DNA from 4 places in the Oceanobacillus sp. M60 genome. Region 2 is predicted to be linked to each of the others. Evidence: riboswitches for the same ligand, from Rfam matches in the RefSeq annotation. Region 2 holds a riboswitch; each other region holds the start of a gene.
What was found. Region 2 has a riboswitch for S-adenosylmethionine ahead of metK (methionine adenosyltransferase). Riboswitches for the same ligand answer to the same signal wherever they lie in the genome.

Region 1: linked by a shared signal. The riboswitch ahead of ACW0TQ_RS16945 (carboxymuconolactone decarboxylase family protein) and the one ahead of metK (methionine adenosyltransferase) in region 2 are both predicted to bind S-adenosylmethionine.
Region 3: linked by a shared signal. The riboswitch ahead of ACW0TQ_RS11545 (O-acetylhomoserine aminocarboxypropyltransferase/cysteine synthase family protein) and the one ahead of metK (methionine adenosyltransferase) in region 2 are both predicted to bind S-adenosylmethionine.
Region 4: linked by a shared signal. The riboswitch ahead of ACW0TQ_RS06450 (methionine biosynthesis PLP-dependent protein) and the one ahead of metK (methionine adenosyltransferase) in region 2 are both predicted to bind S-adenosylmethionine.

What each region holds. Positions count from the first base shown of each region.
Region 1 covers NZ_JBSSNH010000007.1:19,418-25,480, reverse strand. Annotated here, with positions in the region: gene ACW0TQ_RS16950 (acyl-CoA carboxylase subunit beta) at 1-1,260, shown strand, start outside; SAM riboswitch class I at 1,600-1,710, shown strand; gene ACW0TQ_RS16945 (carboxymuconolactone decarboxylase family protein) at 2,098-2,766, shown strand; gene ACW0TQ_RS16940 (LLM class flavin-dependent oxidoreductase) at 2,900-4,273, shown strand; gene ACW0TQ_RS16935 (sodium:solute symporter family protein) at 4,322-5,833, shown strand.
Region 2 covers NZ_JBSSNH010000005.1:5,019-11,081, forward strand. Annotated here, with positions in the region: gene mnmM (tRNA 5-(aminomethyl)-2-thiouridylate-methyltransferase MnmM) at 1-249, shown strand, start outside; gene ACW0TQ_RS13180 (hypothetical protein) at 258-647, opposite strand; gene ACW0TQ_RS13185 (gamma carbonic anhydrase) at 1,151-1,678, shown strand; gene metK (methionine adenosyltransferase) at 1,733-2,932, opposite strand; SAM riboswitch class I at 3,101-3,206, opposite strand; gene pckA (phosphoenolpyruvate carboxykinase (ATP)) at 3,390-4,976, shown strand; gene ACW0TQ_RS13200 (ABC transporter substrate-binding protein) at 5,176-6,063, shown strand, end outside.
Region 3 covers NZ_JBSSNH010000004.1:172,582-178,644, reverse strand. Annotated here, with positions in the region: gene ACW0TQ_RS11545 (O-acetylhomoserine aminocarboxypropyltransferase/cysteine synthase family protein) at 88-1,746, opposite strand; SAM riboswitch class I at 1,840-1,938, opposite strand; gene rarD (EamA family transporter RarD) at 2,135-3,046, opposite strand; gene megL (methionine gamma-lyase) at 3,296-4,474, shown strand; gene cls (cardiolipin synthase) at 4,661-6,063, shown strand, end outside.
Region 4 covers NZ_JBSSNH010000002.1:453,595-459,657, forward strand. Annotated here, with positions in the region: gene ACW0TQ_RS06440 (NAD(P)/FAD-dependent oxidoreductase) at 1-676, opposite strand, end outside; gene ACW0TQ_RS06445 (hypothetical protein) at 988-1,887, opposite strand; SAM riboswitch class I at 2,197-2,301, shown strand; gene ACW0TQ_RS06450 (methionine biosynthesis PLP-dependent protein) at 2,451-3,557, shown strand; gene spx (transcriptional regulator Spx) at 3,728-4,135, opposite strand; gene dacB (D-alanyl-D-alanine carboxypeptidase/D-alanyl-D-alanine endopeptidase) at 4,459-5,823, opposite strand; gene ACW0TQ_RS06465 (YjcZ family sporulation protein) at 5,960-6,055, shown strand.

The sequences.
Region 1 (6,063 bases), on a different contig from region 2:
AGCTGGGGACAGCGGACGGTGGAGAAAATTTTACGTATTCAAGAGACGGCTGAGAGGCTGGAGGTGCCCATGGTTTATCTGGTAGACTCTGCCGGTGCCCGAATTACAGATCAAATAGATATGTTCCCGGGAAGAAGAGGAGCGGGACGTATTTTCTATAATCAAATTAAGCTGTCAGGAAGAGTGCCGCAAATCTGCTTATTGTTTGGTCCATCCGCTGCCGGCGGTGCCTATATTCCGGCCTTTTGTGATATCGTTGTCATGGTTGAAGGGAACGCATCGATGTATTTAGGTTCACCGCGAATGGCTGAAAAGGTCATTGGCGAAAAAGTTTCTTTAGAGGAAATGGGCGGAGCAAAGATGCACTGTACAACCTCAGGAGTAGGCGATGTTTTAGTAGATACCGAAGAAGAAGCGATTCAATTTGCACAGAAGTACTTAACGTATTTTCCTGCTAATTTTCGTGAGAAGCCAAAAAAAGCAGCATCTGTAGAACCAAAAAGCTTTGATAAGCCAATCAGCGAAATTATTCCAGAAAATCAAAATGCTGCTTTTGATATGTATGAACTGATTGACCGTACAATTGATGAAGGCAGTTTTTGTGAAATAAAAAAGCGGTTTGCTCCAGAATTAATTACTGGGCTGGCCCGTATCAACGGTCAAAGTATAGGAATCATTGCTAATCAGCCACGTGTAAAAGGAGGCGTTCTTTTTACGGATTCAGCAGATAAAGCAACAAAATTTATCCAATTATGTGATGCGTTTGAAATTCCGCTGCTGTTCTTAACGGATGTACCAGGATTTATGATTGGAACAAGAGTGGAGAAGCAGGGAATTATTCGCCATGGAGCCAAAATGCTGTTTGCAATGAGTGAGGTAACGGTACCTAAAATTTCTGTTATTGTCCGAAAGGCTTATGGAGCTGGTCTATACGCGATGTCAGGGCCGGCTTTCGATCCGGATTGCTGTTTAGCCTTTCCAAATGCACAGATTGCTGTTATGGGACCGGAAGCAGCAGTGAATGCAGTAGAAGCAAATAAAATCGCTCAGCTTCCAGAAGAAGAAAGGGAGGCATATATCGCAGAAAAGCAGGCCGCCTATAAAGAGAACATTGATATTTACCGCTTAGCTTCCGAAATGATTATTGATGATATCATTGATCCAGATCATCTTCGGAGCGAGCTGGCAAGACGTTTCACCATTTATCAGAATAAGAAAAAGCAATTTACCGAGAGAAAACATGGGGTTTACCCAGTGTAAACAAATAATGGAAACGCTTAGGCTAGAATGTGGTCTAAGCGTTTTTACTGAAAACAAAAAAACATTAATTCACCATAATTGTATTATGTAAACTAAATGATGAATTTTAAGGACACGATGAAAAAAGCTGCTCAATCGATTTAGCATCGTACTCTATAGCAGGAAAATATAATTACATGTGATAAAACAACCAGTCGCCGCTTACAGCAAAAAGATATCTGCTAATATTATCAATAGATTTTGATCAAGAAACGCTTCATTAAATTAAAATTTCCACTTGACATATTTTTTAGAATTCGATAACATATGAAGAAATCTTAAAAAACTAAATAATGTAATTCCTTATCAAGAGCCGGGGGAGGAACTGGTCCTATAATCCCGCAGCAACCATTACTGGAAACGCAGTAAAATGGTGCTAATTCCAGCAAGTTTTCACTTGAGAGATGAGGCAGTGTGTAAAGAAACCCTCTTCTCCTGGAAAAGGGGTTTTTTCATTTTTAAACAAGGGTAGGGAGGGAATAATTTCAAAGGGGCAAGCATGGCTTAAAACCGAGTAATTAGATAGGTAAAGTTTAATTATTATTGTGGCTGTAAGAAAATTAACGAGATGGATTTACAATTTGTATGATTTTATCGCAGCACAAATCAGTGGGCAAAGGAAACAGACCAGGTTCACGATGTCCTAGGGCTGAAACTGGGACTGGGACTGCGATTACTCGTCCCATCGAAGAGCTTTTGCGATTAACCGTCCTATTATAAAGAGTTGTGCGTCGAAAAACCTTCACTAATTGAAGTTTCACTGTATGACAAACCAAAATTTTAAATGTATGAGGAGAGATTTCATTGACTAAAACAGATAGTTTATATCAAAAATCTTATTTTAACCGGATAACAGAATTAAAAGAATATGCACCGGAAGCGTTTCAAACTTTTTTTGCTTTTAACGATAAAGCATTAGCTGAGGGTGAATTATCAGTTAAATTAAAGGAATTAATTGCGGTAGCCGTAGCGCACATTACGGGGTGCCCGTACTGCATTGATTTACATGTGGGGAATGCTAAAAAAAATAACGCTGATAAAGAGGAAGTAACAGAGGCCATTTTTGTTGCAACAGCTCTAAAGGCTGGTTCAGCGGTTGCTCATGGTGTGAATGCGCTAAATGCGTTTGATGAAGAGGAAAAAGACGAGCTGTACAAAGCATCCTATTTTAATAGATTAACCGAATTTGGTGACATTGATGCGGATACATTCAAGGCATTTGCTGCTTTTGATCATAAATCTATCAAAGCAGGCAAATTGACCGAAAAGGAGAAAGAGCTTATCGCGGTGGCATCAGCACATACCACAGGCTGCCCGTATTGCATTGATCTGCATACGAAAAACGCCAAAAAAACAGGATCCAGCCTAGAGGAAATATCAGAAGCGATTTTTGTGGCAGCAGCTTTAAAAGCCGGGTCCGCAGTGGCACATAGTGTGAATGCCTTAAATGCTTTCGATGAATCTTAAGTAATCAGCAATTCAGAAGTAAGGGCCGATACCAAAATCAATGGCTGACTGCATCAAATGAGAGATAGTCAATTATAGATTTTGGTGAAGCGGTCAAGATGAAAATTTATGAGAAAAGGAGCTTATCGAAACGATGACAAAACAAATTCACCTGAATGGATTTATTCAAAATTCACCTTCCCCTCACTCGACAGGATTATGGAAGCATGAAAAGGACGAGGGGACAAAACATAATGACCTGTCATATTGGATAGAAACAGCAAAAATCCTGGAACGCGGTAAATTTGATGCCATGTTTATTGCTGATGTGCTTGGAACCTACAGTGTATATGAAAATAGTCATGAAGCAGCTGTCCGGCATGCTGTACAGCTTCCGGCTCATGATCCATTGATTCCGATTTCTGCTATGGCGGCTGTCACTGAAAATCTCGGCTTTGCGCCAACAATTTCTGCTACATATGCACAACCATACGCACTCGCAAGGCAGCTATCTACACTGGATCATTTAACGAATGGAAGAGTTGCCTGGAATGTGGTGACTTCTTATTTAGAAAGCGAGGCAGTCAATCTTGGCCTTTCCAGCCGTCTTCCTAAGGAACAGCGCTATGACCGTGCAGATGAATTTCTCGAAGTCGTTTATAAACTTTGGGAACACAGCTGGGATGACAATGCTGTTGTTCATGATGGCGCAAAGGATACATTTGCACAGCCGGATAAGGTTCGTTTGATTAATCATGAAGGTGAATTTTTCAATGTACCTGGTCCGCATTTGGTTGAACCTTCTCCGCAGCGTACGCCTGTTTTATTCCAAGCAGGAGCTTCACCAAAAGGAAGAGATTTTGCAGCGAAACATGCAGAGGCGGTTTTTACTAAAAATCATTCCTTGGATGCGTTAAAGGCCTATGTTGCAGATATTCGGAAACGAACAGAGGAACAGGGCAGAAATCGGCAAGATATATTTGTTTTTCCTATGATTTTGCCAATCATTGGGTCAACGGAAGAAGAAGCGCTGGCAAAGTATGAAGATTTAACAGACCACGTCAGCTACGAAGGAACTGCGTCTCTCCTTTCCGGACATACAGGAATCGATTTTTCAAAATATAATCCGGATCAGTATATTGAAGATATACAGACAGAAGCAGTACAGGGAAATCTGGATATGTATACAAAAGATCCTAATAAGAAATGGACACTGCGGGAAGCTGTTAAAAATCATGGACTCGGCAATGGTACGGTGAAATTTATCGGAACACCTGAACAAATTGCAGATCGAATGGAAGAATGGGCATTTGAAGGTGACGTGGATGGTTTCAATATCGCGCAGACCTATTCTCCGGATACATTTCGGGAATTTGTGGATTTAGTTGTTCCTGAATTGCAAAAACGCGGCATTTACCGGACTGAATATGAAGGGAAGACGCTTAGAGAAAATATGTTTGGAAATGGAACACCCCATTTACCCGATAATCATCCTGCGCGAAAGCTTGGCAGCTTTCAGCCGAGATAACGGAGAAGTACATTTCCTGTTTTACTCGTATGTGCAAGGAGGTCAGAGATGAGTACAATTATGCTTTATACATGGATCGGTTTTGCAATATTTCTAGCTGTCATGCTGATCCTTGGTTACATAAGTGCTAAAAAAACGAAAAACATCAGTGATTTCGCTACAGGCGGCGGAAGTCTGGGACCCTATGTACTGGGCCTGTCCTTTGCTGCTACCTATCTAAGTGCAGCAACTTTTCTGGGTTACCCGGGATGGACTCATGACTGGGGATTGTCTAACCTCTGGCTGTTTTTGGCGATGATCGGCGGCGGGCCAATAGGAGTGCTGATGGTAGCTAAAAAAGTAAGAAAGCTGAATACAAAACAAAAGTCCCTTTCCCTGCCGGATTGGCTTGGTGACTTCTATAATAGTGATATTTTAAGAGTGGGAACTGGGCTGATTTTACTTTTTAACATTTTTTATATAGCAGCTCAGTTTGTAGCAGGAGCAAGAATTTTTGAATACCTTTTGGGGATGTCTTATACAAGCGGATTGATATTTATCGCAGTCATTGTTGTTCTGTATGTTTATGCCGGAGGAGCATTTGCTGATATTTATACAGATGCTGTCCAAGCGGTTATGATGGCAATTGCAGGCTTAGCTATATTTATTTCCGGAATTATTATTTTCTGGGAAGGAAGTGTTACAGCAACCTTCACTGGCATTACAGATAATCTCAGCGTGCAGAATGGGAATTTAGTAAGCGTATTTAACCCTGATTCGCTCCATTTCTATTCGTTTGGAGCAATATCTGGCGCGATTATTATTCAGTGGGCCTTTGCTTCTGCACCGCATTTATTCAATAAAGTGCTTGGCTTAAAGCATGAAAGAGACCTGGGAAAAATGATTCTAACCTATGTTATTACCGCAGCCTTTTGTCTGCTTGTTCTTTTTGGAGGATTATACAGCAGAACAGCGCTTGGGGACAATGTTGCAGCCGCTGATTTAGCATTGATGGAGTACGTAGTTTGGGCCTTTCCGGCAATCTTTGTAGCTCTTTTTGGAATCGTTATTCTTGCTGCAGCCATGTCCACGACGGACGGGATATTCGTCTCCATTTCTACGGTGTTCGCGAACGACATTTTCCTGAAATTCCTCGTGAAAAAGAAAATTATCAAGCTAAGCAATGAGAAGGCGCAGAAAATTGCGCTCAAAATCAGCCGTCTAGCTGTTCCACTGGTGGGGCTGATCGCCTTTTTAATTGTATTACGGCCGCCCGCATATATGGGCGATGTCATGTGGATTGGGATTTCCGGCATTGCTGCAGGAACGATGGGACCGATATTACATGCTATCTACAGTAAGAAAAAAGCTCCAGCGAGAGCGGCAGAAATCTCGATGGCAGCAGGTTTGTTTTCCTACCTTTTTATTTACTTTACTGGTATTATCCCAAGTACCATGTCTGCAGGCGCTGCGGCTACTTTTATTGGTATAGCAACGATTACGATACTGGCAAAAATATTGAAAAATCCTTCTTTACCACAAGAGAAGGAAACAGAAAAAAATCAGGTCCGGGCAAATTAAAGAGGGGGTGAGTATGGATGTTTGTTAATCCGATGCTTTCCGTATGGCTTTACGGATTTATCTTTTGTCTTATTATCATCGGTATCTCCCTTTGGAAAGGCTATTTTAGAAAATAAAATAATCATAACATGCTGTTAAATAATAAAGTAATAGATTGATAACCTCCTGCCTGCAGGGGGTTATTTATATGTTATTGTGTTTGCATACTGTGTTTGCTCGTCCCATAGAAG
Region 2 (6,063 bases):
GTCACAAAAGCGCCCTCCACCATCGCCTCGGTTGAAGCGATATTGAAAAAACTGAAAACAAACGGTCTGATCGTTCTGGTTATTTATTATGGACACCCGGGCGGCGGGGAAGAAAAAGAAGCGGTTCTTTCTTACGCTTCACAATTAAATCAAAAAGAATATCAAGTGCTCAGGTACCAATTTATCAATCAGCAAAATAAAGCACCTTTTTTAATTGCTATCGAAAAAAAGAAACGCTCTGCATCATAGAGCGTTTCTTATGCAATTCCTAAAAATAGTAATCGAAAGAATAAATTTAAGAAGTGCCCGGCTGTCATGATAATAAATATAATAAATGAAATCATGAGCACACGGGAGCGAAGTGTCTTATATTTTTTGGGATAGGGAATCCAAATATAAGCTGATACAACCATGAGCGGGACAGAATATAAATATCCAAATAGATAAACCCAGTCGCGCAATGCAGAAAGGTCACCCAGTTCAGGGTCTTGCAGGCTGTTCAACTGATTCATATATCCGGCTGCAAAAATAATAGTTAGCAAAATAAAATAACCAAATGTTGTCAGACGCAGCCATTTTTGCTCATCGCTTATCAGAATATAGACACCGATAAAAAATAAAATCCCTATTACAATTTGAATCAACATGAAAGTACAACCCCATTTTTAACGATAAATCAGTTCTCTGCGCCACATGCAAAACTTTCTCTCTCTGTAAAAGTCCGCCTGTTTGTATGGATGTCCCATTATCCATAGCGAGATTAAAACAGATTTATACAATTACTTATTCCAGTTATGACTGGAACATCTGTTACTGCTCCCATTGTCAAATCAACAACGTGGAAATTACTTAGAATAGCATTTCTGTTTATCTCTTTATGTTATTACTATCCTTAAGTAACCAGCTTATTTATTCTACCATAAAAAGATGCGTATCTGTAGAGGATAAAAAGAAATAAATCTACATTCAAACTTATTATCCACATCAAACAAATGACTTAGAATATATGCCTACAATTAGGAGATTACGATAGGAATAACAAGTCTTTCTCCTTCATTCAGTACTAAAATCAACTCATTTAGAACTGCCTTTCCAGATAATATTTCCTTTGATATACTTTAATCAATATGACTGAGTTGGAGGAATACAAATGATTGAATCATATAAAGGAATAACCCCGTCTATTGATTCTGCCGCATTCATTGCCAAAAATGCAGTAATCAACGGAGACGTGACGATTGAAGAAGAAGCAAGTATTTGGTTTCATACGGTGATTCGCGGTGATGTAGCACCGACAAAAATAGGTAAGCGTACCAATGTCCAGGATCTCTCTATGCTGCATCAAAGTCCTGATATGCCGTTAATTCTTGAAGATGATGTCACTGTTGGACACCAAGTCACCTTGCATTCAGCAATTATACGCCATCATGCGCTGATTGGCATGGGGTCCATTATTTTAGATGGCGCAGAGATCGGGGAGCATGCTTTTGTCGGCGCAGGAAGTCTGGTGCCGCCGGGCAAAAAAATACCGCCCCGCACATTAGCTATGGGTAGGCCGGCTAAAGTGGTTCGTGAATTAACCGATAAAGACTATCAAGAAATGGACCGCATCCGTAAATCCTATGTGGAAAAAGGACAATATTATTTAAAAGAAACAAACATGGGCGGAAATGAGTAAAACCATCCTATTCCAAAGAAAAACGTCAGGCATCTTCAAACACCTGACGTTTTTTTATTTTGCAGTCAACGCTTTTAATTCTTCGACTTTATCTGTTTTTTCCCATGGGAATGTAATATCTGTACGTCCGAAATGGCCGTAAGCAGCTGTGTTTTTAAAGATTGGCCTTCTTAAATCAAGCATGCGGATAATACCTGCCGGACGCAAATCAAAAAGCTCCCGGACTGCTTCCACTAATCTCTCTTCACTGACTTCCCCTGTACCGAACGTATTGATTGAGATAGAAACGGGCTGTGCAACGCCAATCGCATAAGCCAGCTGAACCTCACAAGAATCAGCAAGACCTGCAGCAACAATATTTTTAGCAACATAACGGGCCGCGTATGCAGCAGAACGATCCACTTTCGTTGCATCTTTACCGCTAAAAGCGCCGCCGCCATGTCTGGCATAGCCTCCATAAGTGTCTACAATAATCTTTCTTCCGGTCAAGCCGACATCGCCTTGCGGACCGCCTAAAACAAAGCGCCCGGTCGGGTTAATATAGTACTTTGTTTTTTCATCCAGTAATTCACCGGGTACAACAGCTTCGACAACATGTTTAATAATATCCGCTTCGATTTGTTCATTCGTAATATCCGGATGATGCTGCGCGGAAATGACAACCGTATCTACACGCAGCGGCTGGTTATCTTCACCGTATTCAACGGTTACCTGTGTTTTCCCGTCTGGACGCAGATAGCCGATAATCTCTTCCTTCCGGACATCTGCTAATCTTTTGGATAAACGGTGTGCTAAAGAAATTGGTAAAGGCATCAGCTCTTCAGTTTCATTACATGCATAACCAAACATTAATCCCTGGTCACCGGCACCAATTGCCTCGATTTCTTCTTCGCTTTCTTGTCCTTGTCTTGCTTCCAGCGCAACATCCACACCGCCGGCAATATCAGGAGACTGCTCATCAATAGCAGTCAATACAGCACATGTTTCTGAATCAAAACCATATTTTGCCCGTGTATAGCCAATTCCTTGTACTGTTTCACGTACAATTGCAGGAATATCTACATATGTACTTGTAGAAATCTCTCCGGCAACTAAAACAATTCCAGTTGTAACCGTAGTTTCACAAGCTACTCTGGCATTCGGATCCTTCGAGAGAATCTCATCCAGAATAGCGTCTGAAATTTGGTCAGACATCTTATCCGGATGCCCTTCAGTAACTGACTCAGAAGTAAATAAACGACGATTTGCAGCCATAAGGCTAACTCCCCTTCTCCAATAATGTTACGGAACTCTATTTCAATATAAATTTATCATTCCACCCAATGTGGTTTCATTTTTTAGAGGATATTTAAAAAGTCTCCTAAAAACAAAAAAACCTCTCCTTCAAAATATATGAGGAAAGGAAAACTTATTGGCCTTTCGCTCTTATTGTTCAAGGAATGATCCTTGCATCAGGTTAGCACCTTTCACTTCAAGTGAGGTTGCTGGGCTTCATCGGGACTGTCCCTCCACCATCTCCAAATAAGAGTATCCGTTCAATATTTAGATTAACGAAACAAGCCTCTCCTGTCAACCTTATTATCATTTGTGACAGAAAAAATAATTTTTCATAAATTAGTATGGACTATTATATTTAATGTGTTATACTAATAAACATATTTCAAGATAAAATCAATTCTAAACCATTAATTAAGGAGTGAATAATTGCTTTATGAAAATATTGCGGAGAAGTATACTGGAGGAGCTCACTTTAACTAATATTTACAGCAACTATTCTGTTGGCCAGCTTATTGAAAAAATTATTCATCGTGATGAAGCAAAATTAACATCTACTGGCGCGGTCCGTGCCACCACTGGAAAATACACGGGACGTTCTCCAAAAGATAAATTTATTGTAAAAGATGCTTTGTCAGCGGATAAGGTAGACTGGGGAAATGTTAATCAGCCTATTGAAGAGGAAGTCTTTAATCAGCTGCTGGGCAAAGTGATTGCCTATCTAGATAACCAAGAGGAAATTTTTCACCTGCAAGCTTATGCGGGTGCGGATGAAAAATACAAACTGCCTATTCAGGTAATCAATGAATACGCTTGGCATAATTTATTCGCAAGACAATTATTTATTCCTGTTGAAAAAGACATGGAGCAATTACATGAAGCTGATTTTACAGTAATCTCCGCTCCCGGTTTTAAAGCAGACCCGGAAGTTGACGGTACAAACTCCGAGGCTTTTGTTCTCATTTCCTTTGAACAGCGCATTGTGCTTATCGGCGGAACAGAATATGCTGGAGAGATAAAAAAATCTATCTTCTCTGTAGCTAATTTCCTGCTCCCTGAGCAAAATGTTCTGTCCATGCATTGCTCCTCTAACGTTGGAGATGAAGGCGATGTTGCTTTATTTTTCGGGTTATCCGGAACTGGAAAGACCACACTTTCAGCTGACATTGACAGAAGATTAATCGGTGATGATGAGCATGGCTGGAGTGACGAGGGTGTCTTTAATATTGAAGGCGGCTGCTATGCAAAATGCATTAATTTATCCGCAGAAAAAGAACCGCAAATCTTTGATGCGATCCGCTACGGATCTGTTCTGGAAAATGTCGCCTTGGATGAAGATACACGCGTCCCGGATTATGATGATACTTCGTTAACAGAAAATACACGGGCAGCTTATCCATTAGAAAATATTGATAACAGCTTAGAGCCAAGTGTGGCTGGACATCCAAATACAATTATTTTCCTGACCGCAGATGCTTCCGGTACTTTGCCGCCAATCAGTAAATTGACAAAAGAGCAGGCAATGTATCATTTCTTAAGCGGATACACGAGCAAACTGGCTGGTACAGAACGTGGTGTAACTAAGCCTGTAGCTACATTCTCAGCATGCTTCGGATCTCCGTTTTTACCATTAAATCCATCTGTCTATGCAGAAATGCTCGGAGAAAAAATTGATAAATTTGATGCAAATGTATTTCTGATTAATACTGGCTGGACCGGCGGCATGTTCGGTGTGGGAACGAGAATGAAATTATCCTACACGCGTGCGATGGTGCATTCCGCTTTAATCGGCGAGTTAAATGACGCGGAAACAACAACAGATGAAATTTTCGGATTGGCTATTCCAAAATCCATTCCAGGTGTTCCTGATGAAGTGCTTGTTCCTAAAAATGCTTGGGCGGATAAGGAAAGTTATGAATTGGAAGCTAAAAAATTAGCTGGAAAATTTCATATGAATTTCGAGAAATTCACGGAAGTCAGCGAAACAATTCAACAGGCTGGTCCGCTGTATCGTCCAGTATAATCAAACAGCTTCTCCAAAATAGCATATTCACGCGTTAAAAGGGTAAACTCCAATTTGGATTTACCCTTTTTTCTTGCTGCTCTTTCCTTTTCACCTCACAAAATCTCCAAATTCTAGGCGTTCACACAATCATCCCGCGAAACATATATTTATAGAAGATATTCAAGAACAGTTTTTTGAGAAAGGAAGGAAGAAGAAAATGAGAAAGCTCGCTTGTTTCATTCTATTGATTTGTTCTCTGCTTCTCATTAGTGCCTGTAATCAAAATAAAATGACCCAGATAGACCTTGCAGAAGTCACACGATCTATTTTTTATGCACCGCAATATGTTGCTTTAGAAAAAGGCTTTTTCGAAGAAGAAGGACTGGAGGTTGATTTGCAAACAACATGGGGCGGCGATACGACAATGACAGCACTGTTATCTGACAGCGCAGATATTGCGCTGGTCGGCTCAGAAACATCTATCTATGTCTATGCTCAGGATTCCAGGGATTACGCTGTGAACTTTGCCCAGCTGACTCAGACAGACGGCACATTTTTAGTAGCCAAGGATGCAGATGAAGGATTTAATTGGGAGGATTTACGCGACAGCCATTTTCTCGGCCAGCGTGTCGGCGGAATGCCCCAGATGGTTGGAGAGTATGTTTTGAAGCAGCATGATATCAACCCTCAAGAAGATTTAAATTTAGTTCAGAATATTGATTTTGCAAATATTCCAGGCGCTTTTGCCAGCGGCGATTATGAGTATGTGCAGTTATTTGAACCAACCGCAAGTATTTTTGAAGCGAATGGCCAGGGTGAGATTGTCGCCTCTTTCGGAGAAGAATCCGGGCAAGTGCCGTACACTGTCTTCATGGCAAAGCAAAGCTTTTTAGATGAAGAAGAGGAAACGGTCGAAGCATTTACCAGAGCAATCTATAAAGCACAGCAATGGGTGCAGGAAACAGATTCGTTAGAAATTGCCGAAGTGGTAGAGCCATATTTTGAAGATACCGATGTAGAAATGCTCGCGAATGCCATCGACCGTTATAAACAGCAGGGATCCTTTGCGACATCTCCACTGCTGAAAGAGGATGCCTGGGAAAAC
Region 3 (6,063 bases), on a different contig from region 2:
TCCATGATAAAATTACCCGCCTTTCTTAACAATAAAACATGGAAATGTTCTATAAAAGAAAGGCGGGGAAGGATGTTATTTTTGTATTTAACGTCCGGAGCTGCGTAATTCAAGAGCAAATTGCGCCGGCTGAACGGTCGAAAGAATAAACACTTCAGATGATACTTCAGGAGCAGAAGCTGTGAATAAAATCGTGCCCTGATAAGCTGCGTTTTCTTCTGGTGTCTGTTTACCTTCCTGCAGCCATATTGCATCAGCTCCTGTTAATATATCTGTTGTCACTTCATCGATATCTGCCGCAGGAATTACCTCATAGCCTAATTTATAGAGAGGAACAATTTCTTCGTCCGCGATGCCGACAGTAATAATCCGCTTTTTGCGGACACCTTCGCTGCGGTCAAATGGGGATTGAAGTAAATTTTGCACTGCTATTTCCTCGGCTGATTTTTGATTGCCCTGTGATTTTCCTGTTGCTTTATCAATGGCTTGATCCAAGTCAGCTACAATATCGTCAAATGACTCTAAACCAATGGATAAACGGACCAATTCTTCCGTTGTACCGCTTTTTGCCAAGTCCTCATCTGTCAATTGCTGATGGGTTGTAGAAGCAGGGTGGATAATAAGCGATTTGGCATCCCCCACATTGGCGACATGAGACCAGAGCTGCACATTATCGATTAGAGTACGGCCTGCTTCTCGTCCGCCTTCAATACCAAATGTAATAACTGACCCAAAACCGCCCTTTAAGTATTTTTTAGCAAGCTGATGGGAGGGATGTGATTCCAGCCCCGGGTAGTTGATCCATTCTACAGCAGGGTGATTTTCCAGGTAAGCTGCTATTTTTTCTGCATTTTCGCTATGCTTCCTGATGCGTAAGTGTAAAGTTTCCAGGCCTTGCAGTAATAAAAAGGCATTTTGCGGACTAAGCGCAGGTCCGATGTCACGTAATAATTGGACGCGCAGCTTGGTAATGAATGCAGCAGGACCTAAATCCGCATATTTTAAGCCATTATAGCTCTCATCCGGCTCGATAAAATCAGGGAATTTATCATTATTCCAATCAAATCTGCCGCTGTCGACAACGACACCGCCGATGGTTGTGCCATGTCCGCCAATCCATTTCGTGGCGGAGTGAACCACAATATCCGCACCCCAGGTTAACGGCTTGGCAAAATAAGGGGCAAATGTATTATCAATAATTAAAGGAATGCGATGATTATGAGCAATATCAGCCACCGTTTCGACATCAAAAACATATAAACTTGGATTAGTGATGATTTCTCCAAAAATTGCTTTTGTTTTATCTGTAATTGCAGCCTCAATAGCATCCGGGTCAGTTCCATCTACAAATTTTACATTGATTCCATAACGGGGGAGCGTGTTGGCAAATAAGTTATACGTCCCGCCATATAGATTGCTGTCCGCGATAATCTCATCACCGGCACGGGTGATATTTAAAATCGCCATCGTAATAGCTGCCATCCCGGAAGCTAGACCTAAAGCACCGACTCCGTCTTCTAATTGTGCAATCCGCTGCTCAAATGTATCTACCGTCGGATTCATAATTCGAGTATAGATATTACCTGGCTCTGCTAATCCAAATAAGTTTTGTGCATGCTCTGTATCACGAAAAACATAAGAGGTTGTTTGATAGATTGGAACAGCACGTGCTCCGGTTGTCGGGTCTGGAACCTGCCCCCCGTGTAACAAAATCGTTTCGTCTTGCTGTACTGGATAGTTTGACATTGTATTTCCTCCCTTTTTATTGAAAACACTCTTTTACCTGAAAAAAGCTCTCTTCTATAATGAAGAGAGCTCTGATAACTGACTTAGAACCCTCTCTTATCTTTCAGATGATATATCTGTAGGATGGAGCACCTGAATGTTCAAGTTGCCGGGCTTCACAGGGCCTATTCCCTCCGCCGCTCTTCATAAGAGATTCTGCTAAATATTTTGAAATTACTTGCGAGTATATAGTTTTACAGGTTAAAAGTCAAGTGTTTTACTAGGGATTAATAGATGAAATAAAGTGAATCTTCCTTCAGCGGGGATTTCTTTCATCCTTACTGAAGGAATTATCACAAAAGTATGACCTAAAGGCCTTTGGACGAACCGGGCCGTTACTGGCTGAAAACTATGCCTTTCTTCTTTTTCTCCGCGGTGCATCCCGGTAAATACTGGCCATATAGATAATAAGTGCAGCCCAAATCAAAGCAAAGGTAATCATATGATGTACCGTAAAGGTTTCATTATATAGAAATACCCCCAGAAAGAACATAATTGTCGGTGCCACATATTGTAAAAAGCCAACCATTGCCAATGGAATCCGTTTGGCCCCTGCAGCAAACAGCAGTAAAGGTATTGCTGTAACACCCCCCGCGCCTATAAGTAAAAGATTGTCCGATGTAAACAAAGGAGAAAAAGTAAAAGATCCTTCTGACGGAACAAATAGTAAATACAATAGAGCAATCGGAGCCACTACAAGTGTTTCAATAGTAAGTCCATACATTGCATGCAGATGGAGTGTTTTTTTAATCAATCCATAAAAGCCAAAGGTGATGGCCAATAACAGCGAAATCCAAGGGAACACACCATAGCTCAGTGTTAAATAAAGTACGCCGATACCGGCAAGGATGAACGATAAGACCTGTCCTTTCGTTGTCTTTTCTTTCAATACAAATACCGCTAATAAAATGCTGATCAAAGGATTGATATAGTACCCTAAGCTGGCCTGCAGCACATGTCCATGCTGAACCGAAAAAATAAATAGAAACCAGTTAATAGATATAACGATGGAAGCTGTAATGATAGCGATGGTTTTCTTTTTATCTTTTTTCAGCTCGTGGACCGTTTCAATCAGTTCACGCCAATTACCTGTCACCAGTACTAAAAAAATCATGAAAATTAAGCTCCAGACAATCCGGTGGGCTAGTACTTCGCCAGCTGGAACATGTTCAAGAAACTTCCAATAGATTGGAAAGATTCCCCATAATAAATAAGCAGCAAAGGTAATAACCGCTCCCTGTTGTAAAGATTTATCCTCCATTATCCATTCCTGCCTTCTGAAAAAATTAAACTAAAACCAATATTAAAACTTTATGAGGCAGGAAGCAATAACTTTTAAATAATGTATTCCGTAAAACGAAGCTTCATGGAGCGGGAGCTTTGTTTTCTTTGTACGAAATATTAGATATTTTTTTGAGCCGGAAACATTTCCAACAGCACAGGAATACTTTATCATAAAGAGAGAGACTTATCTGAATTATTACCTTTATCAGGATCGGGGAGAATATAAATGAGCAAAAAGTTTAAACATATGGAAACAGCAATGATTCACGAAGGGTACGATTCCAAAGAGCTGCTTGGCAGTTTAACACCGCCCATTTTTCAAACATCTACATTTACCTTTGACACAGCGGAGCAGGGGGAGGCACGTTTTGCCGGAGAGGAAGAAGGACATGTCTATACGCGTGTCAGTAATCCGACCGTGCAAATACTGGAACAAAAGCTGGCCGCATTGGAAAAGGCTGAAAAAGGACTGGCATTTGCCTCGGGGATGGCTGCCATATCTGCCGTTTTGATTGCACTCACCAAAGCAAATGACCATATTATTTGCTCGTCCGGACTATACGGCTGTACCTTTGGACTGTTGTCGATGATGGATAAAAAATATAATATCCAGACAGATTATATAGCTATGACAGATGCGGAAAGTATAGAGGGAAAAATCAGGCCAGAAACAAAGGTATTTTATATTGAGACGCCGATTAACCCGACAATGGAAGTAATTGATTTGAAATTAGTGATTGATATTGCTAAGCGGCATAATATTTTAGTTGTGGTGGATAATACATTTTCTACACCGTACCTGCAGCGTCCGTTGGAATTGGGGGCAGATGTGGTAGTGCATAGCGCGACAAAATATTTAAGCGGTCATGGTGATGTGATTGCGGGCATCGCCGCAGGAAATAACGAATTAATGGAGCAAATCGCAGCAACGACGCAAAAGGATATTGGCGGTGTGCTTTCGCCGTTTGATGCCTGGCTGGTTGTTCGCGGAATGAAGACATTGCCGCTCCGAATGGATAAACATTCGGATAATGCCCTGCAAATTACAGAAAAACTAAAGCAGCATCCAAAGATTAAGCATGTATTTTATCCGGGTGATCCGGATGCGGAAGGCTATTCAATTATGAAAAAACAAATGAAATCTGGCGGAGGCACCTTATCTTTTGAGATAGACGGCGGAAAGAAAGAAGCGCAGACTTTTCTGAATAAACTTCAATTTATAAACATCGCTGTCAGTCTTGGAGATACAGAAACATTGATTCAGCATCCGGCAACCATGACACATGCTGTGATTCCTGATGAACAACGCCGGAAAATGGGAATAACAGACGCTCTGATTCGGTTATCTGTCGGAATAGAGGCATGGCAGGATATTTGGGAGGACTTGGAGCAGGCGCTGACATAATTAAAATAGGGGATTCAGTTATTTGCCGGAAAAAGAACGTTTTATATAGAAGAAATAGCAGATACGCAAGCTATGGGTAAAACGAAACTTCATTAACCCTTTCACGCTGAATGAAGTTTCGTTTTGTGCTATGATAAGAGCAGAATTCCCTTTTTTATTGGAAAAGAAGTGATGGGAGCAGGATATATGGGCGTTTACTCAATCATAATTGGATTAATTTTTGTTATAAATATTGCGTTAGCTATATCCATTATTTTTCTGGAAAGGAAGGATCCGACCTCTTCCTGGGCATGGGTAATGGTATTGCTGTTCATCCCTATTTTAGGATTTATTCTTTATTTAATTTTTGGACGGCCCATCAGCAATCGCCGGATATTCAAATGGGATCAGCGGAGCCGGATGGATGTGAAGAAGGCTGTACAAAAACAAATCAATGCCATTGAGGATGACGCTTTCCTGTTAAATCATGACGATTTAAAAAAACATCAGGATTTAGTCTATCTTCATCTCCGTAATGACAATGCTGTTTATACAGATAATAATGGCGTAGATATTTTTACAGATGGGCATGAAAAATTTGAGGCTCTTTTAGAAGATATCAATCGGGCAAAGCATCATATTCATGTACAATATTATATTATGCGGAGTGACGGGCTAGGGAGCAGGCTTGCGAATGCATTAATAAGAAAAGCAAAAGAGGGGGTATGCGTCCGGCTTTTGTATGATGATATGGGCTCCAGGTCACTTAAGAAAAGCTACATAAAAAAATTAAAAGAAGCGGGCGTTCTGGTAGAAGCATTTTTCCCATCGAAATTTATTATTAATTTTAAAATCAATTACCGGAATCATCGCAAGCTCACGATTATTGATGGAGAAATCGGATACATTGGCGGTTTTAATGTTGGAGATGAATACCTGGGAATGAAAAGCAAATTTGGTTATTGGCGTGATACTCATTTGCGGGTGATAGGTGATGCAGTGCAAAGTATGCAGACACGCTTTGTATTGGATTGGAATCAGGCCTCGAAGCAGAAAATTCCTTACGAAGAAGAGCATTTTCAAACTATCTCTGGAGGGAATATAGGGATGCAGATTGTCTCCAGCGGACCCGATTCGGAGTATGAGCAAATCAAAAACGGATATATTAAGATGATCATGGAAGCAGAAGAGTATATCTATATTCAGACACCTTATTTTATACCAGATGAAAGCTTGCGTGATGCACTGCGTATTGCCGTGCTATCCGGAGTAGATGTCAAAATTATGATTCCCAATAAACCGGACCATCCCTTTGTTTATTGGGCAACCATGTATTATTGCGGGGATCTGCTTGGCGCCGGTGCAGAGATTTTTATTTACCAGAATGGATTTCTGCATGCTAAAACCATTATTGTCGATGGAAGAATAGCTTCTGTCGGTACGGCAAATATTGATGTAAGAAGCTTTCGGCTCAATTTTGAGGTCAATGCATTTTTATATGATATTGAAGTTGTGCGTCGGCTGATGGTCGATTTCGACAAAGATTTGGCGCATTCTACACAAATGACGAAAAAGTTATATGACAAACGTTCTATCGGAATTCGTTTTAA
Region 4 (6,063 bases), on a different contig from region 2:
CTACGCCACGATTTTCTAAGGACTGTTTTCCGTAAGAAACTAAATCTTCATCAAACATAGGTAAAATAGATGGCATTGCCTCTACGTTAATAATTTTTGCTTTGCTGCGATCGATATCGTATTTTTTACATAGCTCAGGTACTTTGTCTGCAAGCTCACCAACAAATTCAATCCCTGTGAATCCGCCGCCGCCGACAACGATGGTAAGCTGCTCGTCACGTTTTTCTTCGCTTGAAGAATACTGAGCAAACTGATATTCAATGTGCTCTGCAATTAATCGGCTGGAATCAATATCTGTGATTGCATAAGCATTCTCTTCCATACCCGGAATGCCAAATGAGTTGGATACAAATCCAAGTGCAAATACAAGATAGTCATAAGCCACTTCGCTGTTTTCAAGAACAACGCGTTTTTCCTCACGCTTCACTTCCGTAACGGTATCGTAAATTAAACGTACACGCTTAGGGTTAACTACATCTGTTAGCATAAAACGTGCCTGATTCGGGGTAATCGTACCCGCTGCTACTTCATGTAACCATGTACTTTCATAATGGTAATTATGTTTGTTGATTAACACAATCTCAGCTTCTTCAGGAGACAGCTGTTGAGTTAAACGTCTTGTTGCAACTAATCCAGCATAGCCTGCACCAAGAACGACTACTTTTGGTTTACTCATAATTCATCTTCCATCCTTTCTATCTTCCACAAATAAAATGTAATGTAATTTCGAACTATCACGTTTAATAGTCACTGCATCTATTATAATATCAAATTTTGCGGGATTAGGCTAATTTTCATTATAATTTCTTTAGAAAACTTAGCGAAACTTGTTTTATCAAAGAACCCGCATGATATATATGCTTATTAATAGGTGCGAAAGTTGAGATTTTAATATTAAAAAACTGCAAATTCGCCAGGCTACAGCAAATTCGCAGTTTTATTTTACCTTATTAATTTAATTATGAAACAGCTGCTTTCTTTCGTAATTTAATCAGCATAGATGGATGCAGTATCGACCTCAGAACCTTTGTGCTCTTCAGAACCTTTATCTGTTTCTGAGTCTGAGTTTTCTCCCTCTTCTTCAGTCTCATGCTCTCCATTATTTTCTTCTTCTTCAGGATTTCCTTCCTCTGATTCCGGCTCTTCACTCTCTACATCTTCAGAATCGGGTTCCTTGTTGTTTGCATTATCATCGTTGCCATTTTCTTCCTCTTCCGGCTGTTTCGGCGGTTGATCCGATTTATCTTTTGAATCTTCTTTCTCTGAATTCTCTTCATTCCTGTCATTTGTGCCGGGCGCCTCAGTTTCAGCTCCAGAATTATTGGAATCAGAAAAGCGGCTATTTTTTTCAGATTGATTCTGATGTACAGAAGCTGTGGAACGTTGCGTATTCGATTCTGATTCTCGGCTTTCTGTATTCTCATTATTTTCACCAGCTGCGTTTTCCTTATTTGAAGCGTTACTGCTTTGTTCACTGTCAGCTGGCTCATCATTTGTTATTTGATTAGATGATGCTTCCTCAGAAGCTATATAATCTTCTTCCTGCACCTCTGTTTCTGGATTTGTGTATGTTTCTTCCTCTGTTTCGGTACCTTGAGTCACAGTACGCTCTTCCTGCACTTCTATTTCATTGTCTTCCTGCTGAAGTATGTTGCGATAATCTAAATTAGCTGTTTGATAAATTTGTTCATTGTCTCCTAATAACCGATTATTCCAGGAGGTTGTAAAAATCTCTACGCTTTCTCCAGTTTGTCCAGTTCCGTCTTCTGTACTCACTTCCATTGAATATTCTACAGAGCGGTTATCCTTATAAATCCCCATGCCAATGATGATAATACAACCTGCTAACATAGAAATGTTTACCCATAATAGCTTTTTTTTGCGCATATATCTTCTTCCTTTTTAAATAGTTTCATTCGGATATTTATTATTTCACCCTTTTTATTATCAGACATATCCAACTCATTCAGAGTAATTGTCCATTTTATAACCATTCAACAATACGTTCACTACACTACCATTGTAATCGTCATCGGAGTCCTTTTCAAATACTTTTCGTTTTTTTCAAGCTTCTTCTTTCTATACACAGCCTCTAAGCCAGTGTTGCCGGCTTTTTCATTTTTAAAAAAATCAAGACTTGATTTTTTTTCCTCGCTCTTGTAAAGTTAACGTAATTATAATTTAATAAAATTCCAATTCTTATCCAGAGAGACGGAGGGACTGGCCCGACGATGTCTCAGCAACCAGCTGCTTCTAGCAAGGTGCTAATTCCAGAAGGGAACTCCCCTTTAAAGATAAGATATGTATCATCACGATATCATACCCTTCTTATCTCATCTCTGGAATAAGAAGGGTTTTTTATTGATTTCACATGGGAAAATCATAAGAAAACAGCATATTCGCGAAAGATAAGCGAATTCATGTTTCTGGATTGAGGAGGCTGAAGGAAAATGAGAAAAATAGAAACAGCATTAGTACAGTTAGGTAATAAAACGGACGAACGGACAGGGGCTATAAATCCGCCTATTTACATGTCAACAGCTTATCAGCACCAGGGAATTGGCCATTCCACAGGTTATGATTATACGCGTACCAAGAATCCGACCAGATCTGTTTTAGAGGAAGGTTTCGCAAAGCTGGAAGAAGGAGATGCTGCTTTCGCCTGCAGCTCAGGAATGGCAGCTATTCAATTAGTTCTCTCCTCCCTGTTTCGTATGGGCGATCACCTTATCGCGACAAAAGATATCTACGGAGGAACTTACCGTATTTTTAATCATTTTGAAAAAGCTTATAATATTTCCGTGACCTATGATGTCTGTCAAAATATCACGGAAACAGAACGATGTATTAACGAAAATACAAAGGCTATCTTTTTAGAAACACCGACGAACCCGTTACTTCAGGAGGTGGATATTGAAAAGTATGCGGAGCTGGCTAAAAAGCATAACCTGCTGCTTATTGTTGATAATACATTTTTAACACCTTATCTCCAGCAGCCAATTACGCTTGGTGCGGATATTGTAGTGCATAGTGCGACAAAATATATCGGCGGCCATAATGATGTTTTAGCCGGTCTGGTCGTAACCAAAAGTCCTGACCTTTCCGAAAAATTATTTGAAATGCATAATGCGTCAGGAGCAACATTATCTGCTTCAGACAGCTGGCTGCTTGTCCGCGGGTTAAAAACACTTGCATTGCGTATGCAGCGTCACGAGGAAAACGCACAAAAAATTGCTGCTTACCTGCGAGACCACTCGTCAATTGGACAGGTTTATTATCCAAATAAAGGCGGCATGCTTTCATTTTGTTTAGAAGATGCCGACCAGGTGCGTTCTTTCTTAGCTAACCTCAACTTAATTGTATTTGCCGAAAGTCTGGGCGGTGTAGAAAGCTTTATTACCTATCCTACAACACAAACACATGCCGATATGCCGGAGGAAGAAAGAGATAACAGAGGAATCGGTGATGACCTTCTTCGTTTCTCTGTAGGAATTGAAGATGCGGAGGATTTAATAGCAGATATTGAGCAGGCGCTGCAGGTTGTCAGTAAAATTTAAAACAATACCCCAAAAAAGAGGCAGCTCATTTTAAAGCTGCCTCTTTTTTAGAGTAAAGATGAAATTATATTCTTCCTTACATATTATTTAATTTGCTCAACATTCAACATATGGAAGCATACAGCCATTTCATCGTATGCTTCCATAATTTAAGGTTCATTTAAGGTTCGTTACCCTTTTATTAAACCTAAATCCACTTTCCATTGTAACCATTGCAGCTGTCTCGTTTTACGAGGTAAGAATTGACGAATATCTTCCTCATGGTACCCAACTTGGAATCTTTTTTCATCCACCAAAATTGGACTTTTCAGCAGTCTTGGGTATTTGTGAATTAATTTCAATAAAGTTTGCAGAGACAAATCCTCTACATTCAAATTCAATTCTTTAAAAATTTTAGAACGGGTTGAAAGTATCTCATCCGTGCCTTCCACAGTCATTTGTAAAATATTCTTTAGTTCGTCAATTGTCAATGGTTGATGTAAAATATTTCGTTCCTTATAAGCAATTCCATTTTTGCGAAACCATTGTCTCGCTTTTCTTGTAGATGAGCAAGATACTCCGTAAATATGCACTGTCATATTCATTCTCCTTATTATTTGACATATTCATTACAAGATTCAAAGTGATTATGATGAAATGAAAGTAAAACATTTCTGCTTCTTCATTCCATTTTTTCTATCTTAGTTTCACTTTAGCATGGAAATGTGGTAAAACTATGGTAAGGTCATAAAAAAAACATGAAATGAAGCTTAATTCATCGAAATAAAGCTTGCTGCTATTATTCCTTCGCTCTATAAATATGCTTCCCCGGCTTCACGATTCCACAATACGCCCTTAAACTTCTGTTTAATAACAGCTTAAATCAAATAATGAACCCCCCCCAAAAAACAAATGACAAAGGTCAACACCATTCTTCTATCTCCGCCATTATCGCAACCAGTTCATCTTCTAATTCTTTTCCTGTATCCGTATCTAATAAATGATTAAATAAGATGGAAAAGATAAGCCGTTCTCCCTTTCCATTGGTTACATAACCGGAAAGAGTGCTGACACCTTCAATGGTTCCTGTTTTTGCCTGAACATCCAGTCCCTTCATACGTTCACGTAAAGTGCCTCCAATCATTTTATCGGCTTCTCCAGCTGCCGGCAGACTGGCTAAAAATTCAGGGAACCACTTTTCCTGCTGGATTTCGTACAGTAAACGCGTCAGTTCTTCGGCTGGAATAAAGTTAGCTGCTGAAATTCCGGAACCATCCTTTAACTGGATTGTATCCAGATTGATTGAATAGGTAGCCAGAGCTTCTTTCACTGCTGCCAGACCCGATTCCCATGAACCGTCATCATATGTTTTACGCCCTAATTCTTTTGTGAGCATCTCACCAATCCCATTATTGCTAAGCTTCATAAAGGGAATAATAATGCCAGTTAATGGCGGTGACTGTTTATGGTAAATACACGCTGCATCTCCCTGAAGCTTTCCTTTTTTTATCCGGCCTTCTAACGCAATACCTTCCTTTTTTAATATTTGCCGGATTGTGTCTGCGATATAATTTTCAATATGTTTAATAGCCATATATACTTCCTGCTTTCCTTCTTTCCTGCCGATTTTTCCTGATATAAAAAAGTGATTTGCTGAATTATTCCGCCTTACAATCAATGCTTCTTCATCTGCTTCTTCTGTCGTTACAGCATCGTTGGTCACCGTAATTCCTTCCGTATGCGGCAGGATTTCTATCTTTGGGGTTGTATGCAATTTTTCCGGGGTAATGATTAATTTAATAGCATTCGTATCATAATCTGTATCTGGAGCAAGTGTTAAAGCAGATACTTCTGAACCATACCCGTATTGCTGATCAGCCCAAATTAAATCATCAGACCAGCGGATATCATCGTACCAGCTGTCATCAAGAATAAAGTCTCCGGATATATTTTTGATCCCACGCTCTTTTAAAGAAGCCACAAACTGTTTATAATCCTTTTCTTGTAAAGTCGGGTCTCCCTTTCCAACCAAATAAACATTACCATGACAGGTTTCCTCCACTACTTTCCCCCCCAAATGAAGCTCGGTTTGAAATGTATATTCAGGACCTAATTTCCTTAATGCCGCTACTGCTGTAAGTATTTTCAAGTTGGAAGCAGGCTGCAGCCGTGTTGATGCATAATAATTAAACAAGCTTGCACCGCTTGTCCCGGAGCGCACACTTATTCCTGAAACACTTCCTTTGTTGTGACATTTGTTTAATAAAAAGTTATTTAGTTTTTGCATCGATTCCACCTCGGATGATGTATTACGTTCTTAATTTTCTAATTCGATATCTATAGGTTAAAATCCTTTTTTCTAGTCAAATACCCTCTCAAACATAAAATCATTTCATATAGTAAACATACAGGGGGTGTAAAAAATGAGTAATTACAATGAATTTGGCGGAGGTTTTGCTCTACTGGTAGTCCTGTTCATCTTATTGATTATTGTAGGTACTTCTTATTGGGGATTCTAGTGATGCCA